2 regions of the Ferrovibrio sp. GW821-FHT12D07 genome follow, and region 2 is predicted to be linked to the other one. Evidence: riboswitches for the same ligand, from Rfam matches in the RefSeq annotation. Region 2 holds a riboswitch; the other holds the start of a gene.

Region 1 (7,582 bases), 1.0 Mb from region 2:
GGAAGAGGTGGTGGAAAAAGCCACCGACAGTTTCAGCCAGGAAATCGCCGAGAAGCTCCGACAGTTGCGCGCCGCGCTGGAAGACGTGGCGATGAACCATGCCGTCGATCAGGCGATGCAGGCGATCCGCTCGCTGTCGCTGGATATCAAGGGCATGGGCGGCATGTTCAAGTATCCGCTGCTGACCGCCTTCGCCAAATCGCTGAACGACTTCACCAGGGATATGGGCGCGCCCAGCCCGATCCAGCTCGACATCATCGCGGCGCAGATCGATGCGCTGTATGTGGTGATGGGTCAGCAGATTCAGGGCTATGGCACCAAGGTCGAGGCCGAGCTGCTGCAGGCCCTGCGCCAGGCGATGGAAGCCCACAAGACCTGATCGTCAGCCTGCGAACAGCATGCGCCACAGCGGCAAGCCGCTGAGCGCGGCAAAAGCGCAGAGCAGCAACGCCATCATGCGGAACTGCCGCTCGCTGGAGCGCGCAAACAGCCGGCTGCCCAGCTGCAGCGGCAGCAGATAGGCCGGGATCAGCGGCAGCGACATCAGCAGGCTTTCCGCGGTGAACAGGCCATTCCACCAATAGGCCACGCCTGAGGCTACCGCCGTGAAACCGAAGAAAACCACCAGATTGGCGCGCACGGTCGCCGCCTCGCTCTGGCCACCGAGCCAAAGCAGCACCACCGGCGGACCCGGCAGCGCCGCCGCGCCGCCGCTCAATCCGGCGAGTGCGCCGGTGCCCAGGGTGGCGGGCAGGCTGAGGCGGCCGCGATAGCGCCAGCCGGCCGCCATCATGCCGACCGCGAGAAGAATCAGGATACAGATCGTCCAGCGCATCACATCCGCATCGGCGATCACCAGCAGCGCCACGCCGAACGGCACGGCGACCACGGCGCTCAGGCCCAGCGGCAGCACCTCGCGCCACACGCAGCGGCGCAGCGCATCGGGCAACAGGGGCAGGGCCGCGAGATCATCGGCGATGTAGAGCAGGATGGCAGCGAGCTTGGGCTCGTAGTGCAGCCCGGCGATCGGCATGAACATCATGGCGCCGCCGAAGCCGGAAAAGCCGCGCACCAGACCGGCCAGCGCTGCTGCGCCGGCGACGGCCCAGTAACGCGGCTCGGTCAGGAAACTGAAAAGGGTGTCAGCCAACCAGGATGACGATGCCGGCCAGCGCCACGGCGGCACCGGCGGCGCGGGTCAGCACCGACAGATTGAGCTGCTGGGCCAGACGCGCGGCCACCAGGCCGAAGCCATGCAGCAGCGCGGTCGCCAGCACCATGCCGCCGGCATAGACCAGCGCCTGCGACGGATCGGCGATTTCGGTGCCATGGGCATGGCCATGGAACAGCGCGAACAGCGCGGTGACGGCCATGGCGGCAGGCAGCGGCGGACGCGCGGCAAAGGCGACGATCAGGCCGAGCAGCAGCACCGACAGCGCGATGCCGGCCTCGACGCCGGGCAGAGCGACACCGGTCAGGCCAAGGCCAAAACCCGCGGCCATGGCGGTGATGAAGCTGGCCGGCAGCAGCCAGAGTGCACGCGGCTGCGCCGCAGACTGCTGGATAGCCCAGAGGCCGACGGCCAGCATGGCCATCAGATGATCAAAACCGCCAAAGGGATGCGCGAAGCCGGCCGCGAAACCGCTCGCCGCAGGCTCACCGCCGGGATGACCCGGATGGGCCAGGGCAGCCGGTACTGCACAAAGCAGGGCGATGCTCGCCAGAAAAAGGACCGGCAGAATGGACTGACCGAGCTTGGACCTGAACGACATGGCGACCTCTTGTATGATGCGCGCCCTCAATCATGCGCGTGCGAACCACCCGCTCCTTTGTGCCCCAAGCCGGTCGCGTTTGACAAGCCGGACCCTGGTTTGACAAGAGCATACCCGGGGCTTACGGTCCGCCGCGATGGTTCGCCAAGCCGCCTTTGACGGGCAGTGCGGCGATGAAAAGGGAACGCGGTGCCGGATTCCTGTGCAGGTTTCTGTACAACTCCGAAAACCGCGGCAGCCCCCGCTACGGTAGGCGGCGAGCGGCACGCAACAAGCCACTGGACCAGCATGACGGTCCGGGAAGGCGCGTTGACCGCGATAACCCGCGAGCCCGGAGACCTGCCATCGGCTTCAGTCGAAGCGGACATGTCGGACGGGGTGTGCCGGCAGCCGGCCTGTGCCATTCTGCGCCCCTCCGAAGGCGGGATCGGCCAAAGCCTGTCCGCGTCGGCGTCACAGGATCAGGACGCTAGAACATGCAGACGAACGCGAAGACCAGCACGGCAAAAATTCCCGCCCCCAAGATTCCGGCAACCGTCGTCACCGGTTTTCTCGGCGCCGGCAAGACCACGCTGATCCGTCACCTCATCACCAACGCCAAGGGCCGGCGCATCGCGCTGATCGTCAACGAGTTCGGCGAAGTCGGCATCGACGGCGACCTGCTAAAAAGCTGTGGCGCGCCCGACTGCACGGAAGACGATATCGTCGAGCTGGCCAATGGCTGCCTGTGCTGCACGGTTGCCGATGATTTCCTGCCCACGCTGCAGAAGCTGCTCGACCGGCCCAATCCGCCGACGCATATCGTGATCGAGACCTCCGGTCTCGCCTTGCCGAAACCTCTCGTTCAGGCCTTTGCCTGGCCCGGCATCAAAAACCGCACCACCGTGGACGGCGTGGTGACGGTGGTGGATGCAGCCGCCGTGGCCGAAGGGCGTTTTGCCGATGATGAAGACGCCCTCGCCGCCCAGCGTGCCGCCGACCCCAATCTGGATCATGACAATCCGCTGGAGGAACTGTTCGAGGACCAGCTCGGCTGCGCCGATCTGGTGCTGCTGAACAAGACCGACCTGCTGGACGACGGCGCGCTGGACAATGTGCGGGCCGAGATCGGCGCGCATCTGCGCAGCGGCGTGAAAACGCTGGCGATTTCCAGGGGCGAGATCGCCGCCGATATCCTGCTGGGCCTGCATGCGGCGGCCGAGGACGATATCGCCGCACGCAAGTCGCATCACGACAATGAAGACGATCACGATCACGAGGATTTCTTCAGCTTCGCGCTCACCCTGCCCGAACAGGGCAGCCCCGATGCGCTGCTGGATCGCCTGCTGCCGGTGATCGCCGAACACGACATCCTGCGGGTGAAGGGCTTTGTCGCCGTCGCCGGCAAGACCATGCGGCTGGTGCTGCAGGGCGTGGGCGCGCGTCTGTCGCATTACTACGACCGCGACTGGAGCGGCACGGAAGCGCGCACCACCCGTCTGGTGGTGATCGGCCGCGCCGGCCTCGACGAGGCGGCGATCCGCGCCGCGCTCCTCGCCGCTTGACCGGATAAAGGCGGCCCCTTGCATCTGCTCAATGCCATACCCGGCGGCACGGCGACAGCGGATGGCGCTGTCGACCTGCGGCAGTCGCCGGGCGAGATCGTGGTGCTGAGCGCCGCCGATTCCGAACTGGCGGCCCTGAGCAGCGCCTGCGCCGCGCTGACCGATGACTTCCCGACCCTGCGCCTGGCCAACCTGCTGCAGCTTGGCCATCCTTATGCCGTCGACCTCTATGTCGAGAGCGTGATCGCGCAGGCCAAGCTGGTGATCGTGCGGCTGCTGGGCGGCCAGAGCTACTGGGCCTATGGCGTCGAGCGCCTGAGCGACATCTGTCGCGCCAAAGGCATCGCGCTGGCCTTCCTGCCCGGCGACCGCCAGGCTGATCCGGGTCTCGACGGCTTCTCCACCGTCACCGACGAAACCCGCGCCGAACTCTTCAGCTATTTCCGTGAAGGCGGCATCGAGAACCTGCGCAACGCGCTGCGCTACGCCGCATCGATCATCGGCCGCGCCGAAGACCCGCCGCCGGCGCGACCGCTGCCGGCCGCCGGTCTCTACTGGCCCGGCCTGCCCGATCCCGACCTGGATACGCTGCGCCATGCCTGGGCCGCGACGCATCGCGGTGCGCCGCACCCGATCTGCGCCATCGTCTTTTATCGCGCGCTGATGCAGGCCGGCGACATCGCCGCCGTCGATGCGCTGATCGAATCCTTGAGCGCCGAGGGCCTGCATCCGCTGCCCATCTATGTCACCAGCCTGAAGGACAGGCTGTCGGCCGATCTGGTCGGCACCATGCTGGACCAGGCGCTGCCCGACGTCATCCTCAACACCACCAGCTTCGCCATCGGCAATCCCAATGGCGCCAGCCCGAATGGCGGACCGCAGAACGAAGATCCGCTCGGGCAATGCGACTGCCCGGTGCTGCAGGTGGTGTTCGCCTCGGGCCCGCGCGAGGACTGGATGACCGGCACGCGCGGCCTGAATGCGCGCGATCTTGCCATCGCCGTGGCGCTGCCCGAGATCGATGGCCGCATCATGACCCGCGCCGTCGCCTTCAAGGCAGAAGCCACCTTCGATACGCGCACCGAATGCAGCATCGTGCGCATGCAGCCGATGCCCGAACGCTGCCTCTATGTGGCAAAACTGGCCTCCGCCTGGTCGCGGCTGGCGCGGCTGGCGCCCGCCGAGCGCAAGGTGGCGCTGGTGCTGGCCAATTATCCGAACCGCGACGGCCGCATCGGCAACGGCGTCGGGCTGGACACGCCCCAGAGCGTGGTGGAAATCCTGCGCGCCATGAAGGACGCCGGCTATGAGCTGAACGCCCTGCCGGTCAGCGGCAACCGCCTGATCGAGGCGCTGCAGGAAGGCGTCACCAACGATTTCGCCCGCGCGGCCGGCCGCCGGATTCGCGCCACCTATCCGCTGGCGCTGTATCGCCGCTTCTTCGAAACCCTGCCGGCATCCGTACAGCAGGCCGTGCAGACGCGCTGGGGCGATGCCGAAGCCGATCCGCTGCTGCATGACGGACCTGATGGCAGCGGCTTCACCCTGCCGGTGCTGCCGCTGGGCAATGTCGCGGTGATGATCCAGCCGGCGCGCGGCTACAACATTGATCCCTCGCGCAGCTATCACGATCCCGACCTGGTGCCGCCGCACAATTATCTGGCCGCCTATGCCTGGCTGCGCGAAAGCTTCGGCGCCGATGCGGTGATCCATTGCGGCAAGCATGGCAATCTGGAATGGCTGCCCGGCAAGGCGCTGGCCCTGAGCGATGCCTGCTTCCCCGAAGTAGTGTTCGGGCCTGTGCCGCAGCTCTATCCCTTCATCGTCAACGATCCGGGCGAAGGCACGCAGGCGAAGCGCCGCACATCGGCGGTGATCCTGTCGCATCTGACGCCGCCGCTGACGCGCGCCGAAATCTACGGCGATTTGTCCGCGCTGGAACAACTGATCGATGAATATTACGAGGCTGCCGGCCTTGATCGCCGCCGCCTGCCGCTGCTGGCCGAGCGCATCATCGATGAGGCGCGCCGGCTGGGTCTGGATGCCGATTGCGACATCCAGCCGGGCGAACCGACCGAACAGGCGCTGCTGAAGCTCGACAACCATCTCTGCGACCTGAAAGAACTGCAGATCCGCGACGGTCTGCATGTCTATGGCGTGAAGCCCCATGGCGAACAGCTGGTCGACCTGCTGGTGGCACTGGTGCGGCTGCCGCGCGGCAACGGAAAAGATGGACAGGCTTCCGTGCTGCGCGCCTTGAGTGCCGATCTCGGCCTCGATTTCGATCCGCTGACCACCGATTACGTATCCGAATGGACCGGCGCACGCCCCGCCGTGCTGGAGGAGATTGTCTCCGACGGCTACTGGCGCAGCAACGGCGACACCATCGAGCGGCTGGAACTGCTGGCCAAGCAGCTGGTCGGCGACCGCCGCATGCCGGAAGAGACCTGGACCGCGACGCAGGCCGTGCTGAACGAAATCGACTATCGCCTGCGGCCGAGCGTGCTGGCCTGCGGTCGCGCCGAGATCGAGAACCTGCTGCTGGGCCTGGATGGCCGCTTCGTGCCGCCGGGCCCGAGCGGCGCACCGACGCGTGGCCGGCCCGAAGTGCTGCCGACGGGACGCAACTTCTTCTCGCTGGATGCGCGCAGCCTGCCGACGCCGACCGCCTGGACGCTGGGCTGGCAGTCGGCCGATGCGCTGCTGCAGCGCCATCGCCAGGATCATGGCGAATGGCCGCGCGCCATCCTGCTCAATGCCTGGGGCACCGCCAACATGCGCACCGGCGGCGACGATATCGCGCAGGCGCTAGCGCTGATTGGCGCACGACCGACATGGGAAACCGCATCGGGCCGCGTCACCGGCTTCGAGATTGTGCCGCTCGACCTGCTGGATCGTCCGCGCATCGACGTGACCCTGAAGGTGAGCGGCTTTTTCCGCGATGCCTTCCCGGCACAGCTGACGCTGTTCGATGCCGCCATCCGCGCCGTGCAGATGCTGGATGAACCGCCCGAGCTCAATCCGCTGGCGGCACGCTTCCGCGACGAAGTGGAAGCCATGATGGCACGCGGTCTGACCGAGGATGACGCCAGACGCCGCGCCGGCTATCGCATCTTCGGCGCCAAGCCGGGCGCTTATGGTGCCGGGCTGCAGGCGCTGATCGACCAGGGCGGCTGGAACGAGGCCGCCGATCTGGCCAAGGCCTATATCGCCTGGGGCGCCTATGCCTATGGCGGCGATGCGGAAGGCGTGGAGGCCAAGGACGGCTTCACCCGGCGGCTCGGCGTCATCGACACCGTGGTGCAGAATCAGGACAACCGCGAACACGACCTGCTGGACTCCGACGACTATTACCAGTTCGAGGGCGGCGCGGTGGCGGCTGTTCAATTTGTTTCCGGCGCGGCGCCCACGGCCTATCACAATGATCATTCGCGCCCCGAAGCACCGCGCATCCGCCGGCTGGAGGAAGAGATCGCGCGCGTGGTGCGCGGCCGCGCCGCCAATCCGAAATGGATCGATGGCGTGAAGCGCCATGGCTACAAGGGTGCCTTCGAGATCGCCGCCACCGTGGATTACCTGTTCGCCTTCGCCGCCACCACGGGGCTGGTGCGCGACCACCAGTTCGATGCGCTGTACGATGCCTATCTGGCCGATCCGGATACGCGGCATTTCATCGAGATCAACAATCCGGCGGCGGCGCGCGAGATTGCCGAGCGCTTTTCGGAGGCGATCCGGCGCGGCCTGTGGCGGCCGCAGGCCAATTCCGCCGCCGATCTGCTGGAAAGGATGCGGGCTGCATGACAACCGCTGATGATGACCTCAACGCACGCGCCAATGAAAAGGCAAAGAAGCGCCAGGAAGTGAAGGCGCGCGTGCTGGCCGAAAAGACTATCGAGAAGGGCCTGCTCATGGTCCATACCGGCAAGGGCAAGGGCAAATCCACCGCCGCCTTCGGTCTGGTGATGCGCGCCATCGGCAACGGCTTCCGCATCGGCATCGTGCAGTTCGTCAAGGGCAAGTGGCAGACCGGCGAACGCCCGGTGCTGGAGATGTTCCCCGACCAGGTGACCATCAAGGCGATGGGCGAAGGCTTCACTTGGGATACCCAGGACCGCGCCCGCGACATCCGCGCCGCCACCGAAGCCTGGGCCGAGGCCAAACGCATGATCGCGGACCCGCAATATGACATGCTGGTCTTCGATGAACTGAACATCGTGCTGCGCTATGATTATCTCGATCTGGCCGATGTGGTGGAGACGCTGAAGG
Region 2 (7,582 bases):
TGATAATTTGTCAACGTCGTCCGGATGGCCTACAGCGAGGCCGCAGACCGGGCGGCCTGATCATAGATGCCCGACAGTGCCCGCATCAGGTCCGCCATGCGGGAGAGGTCGCCGCGCGGCCCGCCGATCAGGGCGAAAGCCTCGCCCAGGAGCTGTTCGCGGATCTTGCGGTATTCCAGGCAGAGCGCCTGTCCTTTCGGGGTCGTGCTGTAGAAGATTTCCTTGCCCCGCCGGGTGCCCGCAATCAGGCCCAGTCGCACCATCTTTTTCAGCCCGTAGTTGATGGTGTGGGAGTCTTCCACATTCAGCACCAGGCAGAGGTCGGCCAGGCGCTTGGGCCGGTCGCGATGATTGACGCCATGCAGCACCATCACGTCCAGCGCCGCCAGGTCGCCCTGGCCCGCCGCAGTCATGCAGCGCACGATCCAGCGGCTGAAGGCATTGCCCGTCATCATCAGGGCGAATTCGAACTCGCTCAGTCCTTCCAGTTTACCGCTGGCCAGATGGGCGGAGGAGACGATGGCGCGGCGCGATGACGGGCCCGTGATCGGCGGGGTAACAGTCTTGGCGACGGCCTTGCCGGCGGGCTTTTTACCGGGCGTTGATGTCTTTGCTTTTGCCATAGCCAATTGCCTGTCCGTATCGCCTCGAAACCGGGCAGACCCCCGATCCGAAAAAGAGCCGCATACCGCCCATGCAGGCATTGCATGGCCCCATAAGAAAGAAGCGTAGCCCGTGACAGGGCGACTTTGCTAGGGTCCCGCCCCATGAAGCCCCAGCACCTGGCCCTGATGCTGCTTATATGCGCGATCTGGGGCGGCAATTTTGTCGTCACCAAGCTCGCGGTGAATCATTTTCCGCCGGTGCTGTTCACGGCCTTGCGGTTCAGCCTTGTGGCGCTGCTGATGCTGCCCTGGCTGAAATGGCAGCCGGGCCAGATGCGTAATGTGCTGATCGCCGCACTCTGCATGGGCACCCTGCATTTCTCCCTGATCATCCTGGGGATCGCCAAAGCCGATGATGTCGCGGTGGTTGCCGTCGTCACCCAGCTCGGCGTGCCGATCGTGACCCTGATGGCCATGCTGCTGCTGGGTGAACGCATTCGCTGGAAGCGGGCGCTGGGCATCGCGCTGGCCTTCAGCGGCACGCTGGTGATCAGTTTCGACCCCAAGGTGATGAACTACCAGACCGCCATCATCTTCATCCTGATTGCGGTGATCGTCTATTCCTTCGGCCAGATTACGGTGCGCCGCATCCGGGATGTCGACACCTTCACTATGCAAGCCTGGGTCGGCATCATCAGCGCGCCCAGCCTGCTGCTGATCTCACTGGTTCTGGAAGATAACCATATTGAGCAGACGCTGGCGGCCAATGCCTGGCACTGGAGCGCGATCCTGTATGCCGGCCTCGCCGTGTCGCTGGTCGGTCATGGCGGCACGTATTACCTGCTGCGCCGGTATCCGATCAACATCGTCAATCCGGGCTTCACCCTGGCGCCGATCTTCGGCGTCTTTGCCGGCGTCTATTTTCTGGACGAACAGCTCAGTACGCGTGTGATTGTGGGCACAATCGTAACCCTCGTGGGTGTCTTGATTGTCGCCCTAAGGGAAAGCAAGGTTGCCGAAAGTCGTGGCGTGACCCCTGAAAAGGCCGCGCTCGAGGCTCCGGCCAAAGCTGCAGGCGAATGATGCTTCCGGTCATCGATCATCCCTCTCCGAATTTCGACGAGCGCAGCGGCAAGCGCCCGGTCGACATGATCGTGCTGCATTATACCGGCATGAAGAGCGCTGCGGCCGCGCTGGAGCGTCTGTCCGATGCGGAAGCGAAGGTCAGCGCGCATTATATGATCGACGAGGATGGCACGATCTATCGCCTGGTGCCCGAGGACAAGCGCGCCTGGCATGCCGGCGTGTCTTTCTGGCGTGGTGTGCGCGATGTGAATGCGCGCTCGATCGGCATCGAGCTGGTCAATCCCGGCCACGAATTTGGTTACCGTGAATTTCCTGTTGTTCAGATCGATGCCCTCATTGCGCTGCTCAAGGATATCGCCACACGGCATGACGTGATGCCGGGCAACTATGTCGCCCATTCCGATATCGCGCCCAGCCGCAAGGAAGATCCAGGCGAACTGTTCCCCTGGCGCCGGCTGCATGCCGCCGGTTTCGGCCGGTGGTGGAGCAAGGAGTTCCGGGTCTCGGGCAGTGCGCCGGCAATGCGCGCGGGCGACCGCGGCGGCGCGGTACTGGAACTGCAGGTGGCGCTCGACAAGATCGGCTATGCCATCGAGGGCAGCGGCCTGTACGACCCACTGACCGAAGCGGCCGTGAAGGCCTTCCAGCGCCACTGGCGCCAGGACCAGGTGGATGGCGTCAGCGACGCCGAGACCACCAGCCTGATCCATCATATTTCCGAGCAGATGACGGTGCGCCGCGTCAGCAGCCAGAAGACGGCCTGACTCTTTACCTTGACGGATGCCCGGCTTGGGCCTACCTGTGCGCCCGGTGCCAGACGGCTGGACGGCCGCGGCGTGTCAAAACGTCGAGGAAAGTCCGGGCTCCACGGAAACACGGTGCCGGGTAACGCCCGGCGGGGGTGACCCCAGGGACAGTGCCACAGAGAGTAGACCGCCATCACTCGCAAGACTGATGGTAAGGGTGAAAGGGTGCGGTAAGAGCGCACCGCGCGACCGGTAACGGAAGCGGCATGGCAAACCCCACCGGGAGCAAGACCAAATAGGGATGGCGGCAGGCGCAAGTCTGCAGGGCGGTTTTCGGTCCGCCATCCGGGTCGGTCGCGCGAGGTGTCCGGTAACGGGCACCCCAGAGGAATGGCCGTCCATCCTGTTGCAAGACAGGGGGACAGAACCCGGCTTACAGGCCGTCTGGCGCCATTCATACGATTGACAAGCGAAGCCGGGCCGGGCAGGTTCCTGCCCGACGGTGCCCGTAAGGGCCTAACTGGGAACACGGTTCAATTCCGTGGCTGCCCCTGCAACTGTAAGCGGAGAGTCTGCTGTCAATAACCACTGGAGCCGCAAAGCTCTGGGAAGGTGACAGAAGACGATGACCCGCGAGCCAGGAGACCTGCCGTCATCCGTGGTCACACGCGATCACATCGGGCAGGGTGTCTCGGTGGGTTAGCCAACCTGTGCGTCCTTGTTTTGCGCGGACCTACAGGAGCAGACCTCGAACGCGGTGACGTGCCACATGGCGTATCGCCGAGGTTTGTATGACTGCGTTCAATCTGGCCCATCAGGGCCGCAATCCGTCTCGATATCATTTTCCTCTCCTGCTCACCGCTGCCGCCGTATTGATGGTTGGCGCCGGGCGTGCAGTTGCGCAAACCAGCGACGCGCCGACGCTGCTGTCCGCGATCTCCGTTGCAGCCAACAGGACCGAAACGCCGATCTCGGAAGTTGGCAGTGCCGTCACCATCATCACCGGTGAGGAGCTGCAGCGGCGGCAGACCCAGCTGATCTCCGATGTGCTGCGTGAGGTGCCCGGCCTGGCGGTCAACCGTACCGGCGGCGTCGGCAGCCTGACCCAGGTCCGCATCCGTGGCTCGGAGGGCAATCAGACGATGGTGCTGGTCGACGGCATTGAGGTCAACGATACGGCCGGCGGCTCGGAATTCGATTTTGCCCATATGCTGGCCGCCGATGTGGAACGCATCGAAGTTCTGCGCGGCCCGCAAAGCGCGCTGTATGGCTCGGATGCCGCCGGCGGCCTGATCAACATCGTCACCAGGCGCGGTGCAGGGAAGCCGGTTTTCAATGCCGCGCTTGAAGGTGGTTCATTCAATACCTACCAGGCGAATGCCTCGGTGCGCGGCGGCGGCGAGCGTTACAACTTCCTGCTCAGCGGTGTGGATTACCGCACCAGCGGCGAAACCAAGTCTCTGAAGAGCCGGGGCAACAACGAGGCCGACGGGTACGAGAACCAGACCATGTTCACCAAGTTCGGCTTCGATGCACTGGAGAACCTGACTTTCGATTTTGCCGGCCGCTATACCGGATTTGAAACCGAGACGGATGGCACTATTGCCTCTGTCCCCGTCGACACCAATACGCGAACCCGGGGCAATCAGCTGTTTGGCCGCGCTCAGGGCAAGCTGACGCTGCTGGATGGCCACTGGGAGCATGTCCTCGGCACCGCCTATACCAAGAACCAGCGCCATGGTCTGACCAATGATGTGATCACCAGCTTCAATCGCGGCGACAAGACCAAATACGACTATCAGACCAACGTGCTGTTCGAGACGCCTTCGGTCGCCGATGCCCGCCACACGGTGACTGTCCTTGCCGAGCAGGAAAGAGAGACCTTCGAGAGCAGCTCGCTCAATCCGAAGCGGACGGTGGAGATCGACAGCACCGGCTTTGTCGGCATGTACAAGGTCGATTTCTTCCGCCAGCTGTTCTTGACCGGCGCAGTCCGCGAGGACAGGAACGACCTGTTTCAGGATTCACGCACCTATCGTGCGACGGCGGCCTACCAGTTTCTCAGCACTGACACCAAGGTTCGTGGCAGCTGGGGCACCGGCGTCAAGAACCCGACCATGTTCGAGCTGTACGGTTTCACACCCACCTTCACAGGCAATCCGAACCTGACACCGGAAGAAACCAAGGGTTGGGATGTTGGTATTGATCAGGTCTTCTGGAACAAGAAGGCCATGGTTGGTGTCACATATTTCAACCAGCAGATCAAAAACCAGATCGGCAGCAATGCCGCATTCAATGGTTCGATCAATAACCCTGGTGAAAACATGGTGCGGGGCATCGAACTGGAGGGTGCGATCGAGCCGATCGAGCGCCTGACATTGCGCGCATCTTATGGCTACATGAACACCGAAGGCGACAGTGTAGGAAACGATCAGTTGATCCGCCGTCCGTCACAGACAGGCAGCTTCAACGCCCATTACCGCTTCGAGGATAACCGGACGAGCGTCAATCTCGGGGTACTGTATAACGGCCGCGCGGCTGACAGTAATTTCGAGCTTTTCCCCTCTCAGCGCGTGACCCTGAATGCTTATACCCTGATCAACCTGGGGGCGGCCTACAAGGTGACCGACAGTGTGGAGCTATTCAGTCGGATCGAGAATCTACTCGATCGTGAGTATGTGGAGGTTTACGGCTTCCAGTCGGCTGGTCGCGCCGGTTATGTCGGCGTCCGGGCCACGTTCTAAAAGACATGTGTGGTGGAGGGAGCGATCCCTCCACCATATCTGAATGAAGGAGGCGATTCTGCGGGTAGCTGCTTTCATAACGGCGATGGTTTTCGCGACATCGGCCCTGGCTTCAGACAAGCCGGCGCGGATCGTGTCGCTGAATCTCTGCACCGATGAACTGGCCGTGCGTCTGGTCACGCCTAACCGCATCCGCTCTGTCACCTGGCTGGCGCAGAACCGGCAGGGCTCCAATGTCGCCGATCTTGCGGCTGGTCTGGTTGCCAATCGCGGTCTGGCCGAGGAAGTGATCACCGCCAATCCCGATATGGTGCTGGCGGGACAATATACGACGCGCACAACGGTTGGCCTGCTGAAGAAAACAGGCTTCATGCCACGTGACCTTGGCGTGCCGGCTACGCTCGGCATCGCTAAGGCCCATATCCGCGAGGTCGGCCGGCTGGTCGGTGAAGAGGCCCGTGCTGAAGCGATGGTTGCCGATATCGAGCAACGCATGGCCGGCCTGCGCGTGCCGGTGACGCCGGACTCGCCGACAGCCATCGTCTATCGCACCAACGGCTTCACGATGGGCCGCGGATCTCTGGTCGATGACATCCTCACCTATGCCGGCCTGCGCAATCTGGCGGCAGAGAAGGGCTGGGAAAACTACGGCCAGGTGCCACTAGAAGTCATCGCGATGACACCGCCGGATTACATCATCCTGGATGGCGAGCCGCGGCAGACGCCGGCGCTTGCCTATGAGGTGCTGCATCATCCCGTTTTGCGGCATTTGCCGGATACAAAGCTACTGTATGTGCCGACGCGTTTGTGGAGCTGTGCCGGACCGGAGATGGTCACTGCCATCGACATTCTCGCCACGGCCGTTCGGCAAAGAGGGAGGGGCCGTGAATGAAGTCTGAAACCGTAATCCTTCCCGATCATAAGGCATCGCCCTGGTTGGTGCCGGGTCTGGTCCTGCTGATGTTGGTGCTCTTTGTGGCGTCATTGGGTGTGGGTTATGCACAGTTCGATCTTGCGGCAGCCTTTGACGACCTACTCGCCGGCCGCTCCACGCTGCCGGCACTCGTTCTTGCCGAGTTGCGGTTTCCGCGTGCCCTGCTGGGGGGCATGGTCGGCTTCACGCTTGGTATGACCGGTGCGGCGATGCAGGGTCTGTTGCGCAATCCGCTGGCCGAACCCGGTGTGATTGGCCTGTCGGGCAGCGCCGCCTTCGGTGCGGTCGTGGTGTTCTACTTCGGTTTGGCCGGCAGCTTCGCGCTGGCCCTGCCGCTGGGCGGCATTATCGGCGCGGCGCTGGCCTCGTTGGTGCTGTTCCGCATCGCGGGCAAGGGCGCGACCACTACCACGCTGATCCTGGCCGGCGTCGCTATCAACAGTTTCGCCGGCTCGATGACGGCGCTGGCGCTCAATCTCGCGCCCAACCCTTACGCGGCGCTGGAGATCATGTACTGGCTGATGGGATCGCTGGCCGACCGCAGCCTGCAGCATGTCTGGCTCGCCGTGCCGCTGATGGTGCCGGGCTGGCTGATGATCCTCAGTCGCGGCCGTGCGCTGGATGCGCTCAGTCTGGGTGAGGATACAGCGCGTTCGCTCGGCATCGGCATTGTTGGCCTCCGGCGTCTGCTGATTGCCGGCACGGCGTTGTCGGTCGGCAGCTCGGTGGCAGTCTGCGGCGCCGTGGGCTTCGTCGGCCTGGTGGTGCCGCATCTGCTGCGGCCTTTCGTGTCGAACCAGCCCAGCCGCCTGCTGCTGGTCAGCGGCCTGGGCGGCGCGTCCATGGTGATGGCGGCCGATATCCTGATCCGCCTGACCATGCTGCGGCCGGAACTGAAGCTCGGCGTCGTCACGGCGCTGATCGGTGCGCCGTTCCTGTTTTCGCTGATCTGGCGTCTGCGCCGCAGTGAGCCGTAATGGGTGAGGCGTAATGAAAATCCAGGCGCAGAACATCATTTACCGCGTAGGCACCGCCACGATCCTGGATGGCGTCGGCCTCGATGTGCGGGCGGGCGAAGTGCTGGGCCTGATCGGTCCCAATGGCGCCGGCAAGACCACCTTGTTGCGCATTCTCGCCAACCTGCTGGAACCGGCAGACGGCCGTGTACTCTATGACGGGAAGCGGGCTGCCGAGATCACACCGGCTGAGCTGGCGAAGACAGTTTCATATCTGGCGCAAGGCAGCACCGTGCACTGGCCGCTGCGCACCGAAGCTGTCGTGGCACTTGGACGGTTGCCGCATCGCCGCAGCTTCCAGGATCTGTCCGCTGCCGATCACACCGCCATTGCGGCTGCCATCGAGGCGAGTGACGTGGCGCATCTGATGAGCCGCAGCTTCGACACGCTATCGGGCGGTGAGCAGCGTCGCGTGCTGCTGGCGCGTGCGCTGGCGGTTGGTGCGGACATC

Evidence for each region. Region 2 has a riboswitch for cobalamin ahead of AC1RRE_RS08085 (TonB-dependent receptor plug domain-containing protein). Riboswitches for the same ligand answer to the same signal wherever they lie in the genome.
Region 1: another riboswitch for cobalamin. It lies ahead of cobW (cobalamin biosynthesis protein CobW); the one in region 2 lies ahead of AC1RRE_RS08085 (TonB-dependent receptor plug domain-containing protein).

What each region holds. Positions count from the first base shown of each region.
Region 1 is NZ_JBXAQN010000001.1:607,351-614,932, reverse strand. It holds gene AC1RRE_RS03190 (hypothetical protein) at 1-379, shown strand, start outside; gene AC1RRE_RS03185 (sulfite exporter TauE/SafE family protein) at 383-1,150, opposite strand; gene AC1RRE_RS03180 (HupE/UreJ family protein) at 1,143-1,772, opposite strand; cobalamin riboswitch at 1,893-2,133, shown strand; gene cobW (cobalamin biosynthesis protein CobW) at 2,249-3,316, shown strand; gene cobN (cobaltochelatase subunit CobN) at 3,335-7,117, shown strand; gene cobO (cob(I)yrinic acid a,c-diamide adenosyltransferase) at 7,114-7,582, shown strand, end outside.
Region 2 is NZ_JBXAQN010000001.1:1,616,698-1,624,279, forward strand. It holds gene AC1RRE_RS08065 (winged helix DNA-binding protein) at 30-623, opposite strand; gene AC1RRE_RS08070 (DMT family transporter) at 768-1,688, shown strand; gene AC1RRE_RS08075 (peptidoglycan recognition protein family protein) at 1,685-2,455, shown strand; RNA gene rnpB (RNase P RNA component class A) at 2,505-2,889, shown strand; cobalamin riboswitch at 2,921-3,105, shown strand; gene AC1RRE_RS08085 (TonB-dependent receptor plug domain-containing protein) at 3,229-5,181, shown strand; gene AC1RRE_RS08090 (ABC transporter substrate-binding protein) at 5,267-6,073, shown strand; gene AC1RRE_RS08095 (FecCD family ABC transporter permease) at 6,070-7,092, shown strand; gene AC1RRE_RS08100 (ABC transporter ATP-binding protein) at 7,106-7,582, shown strand, end outside.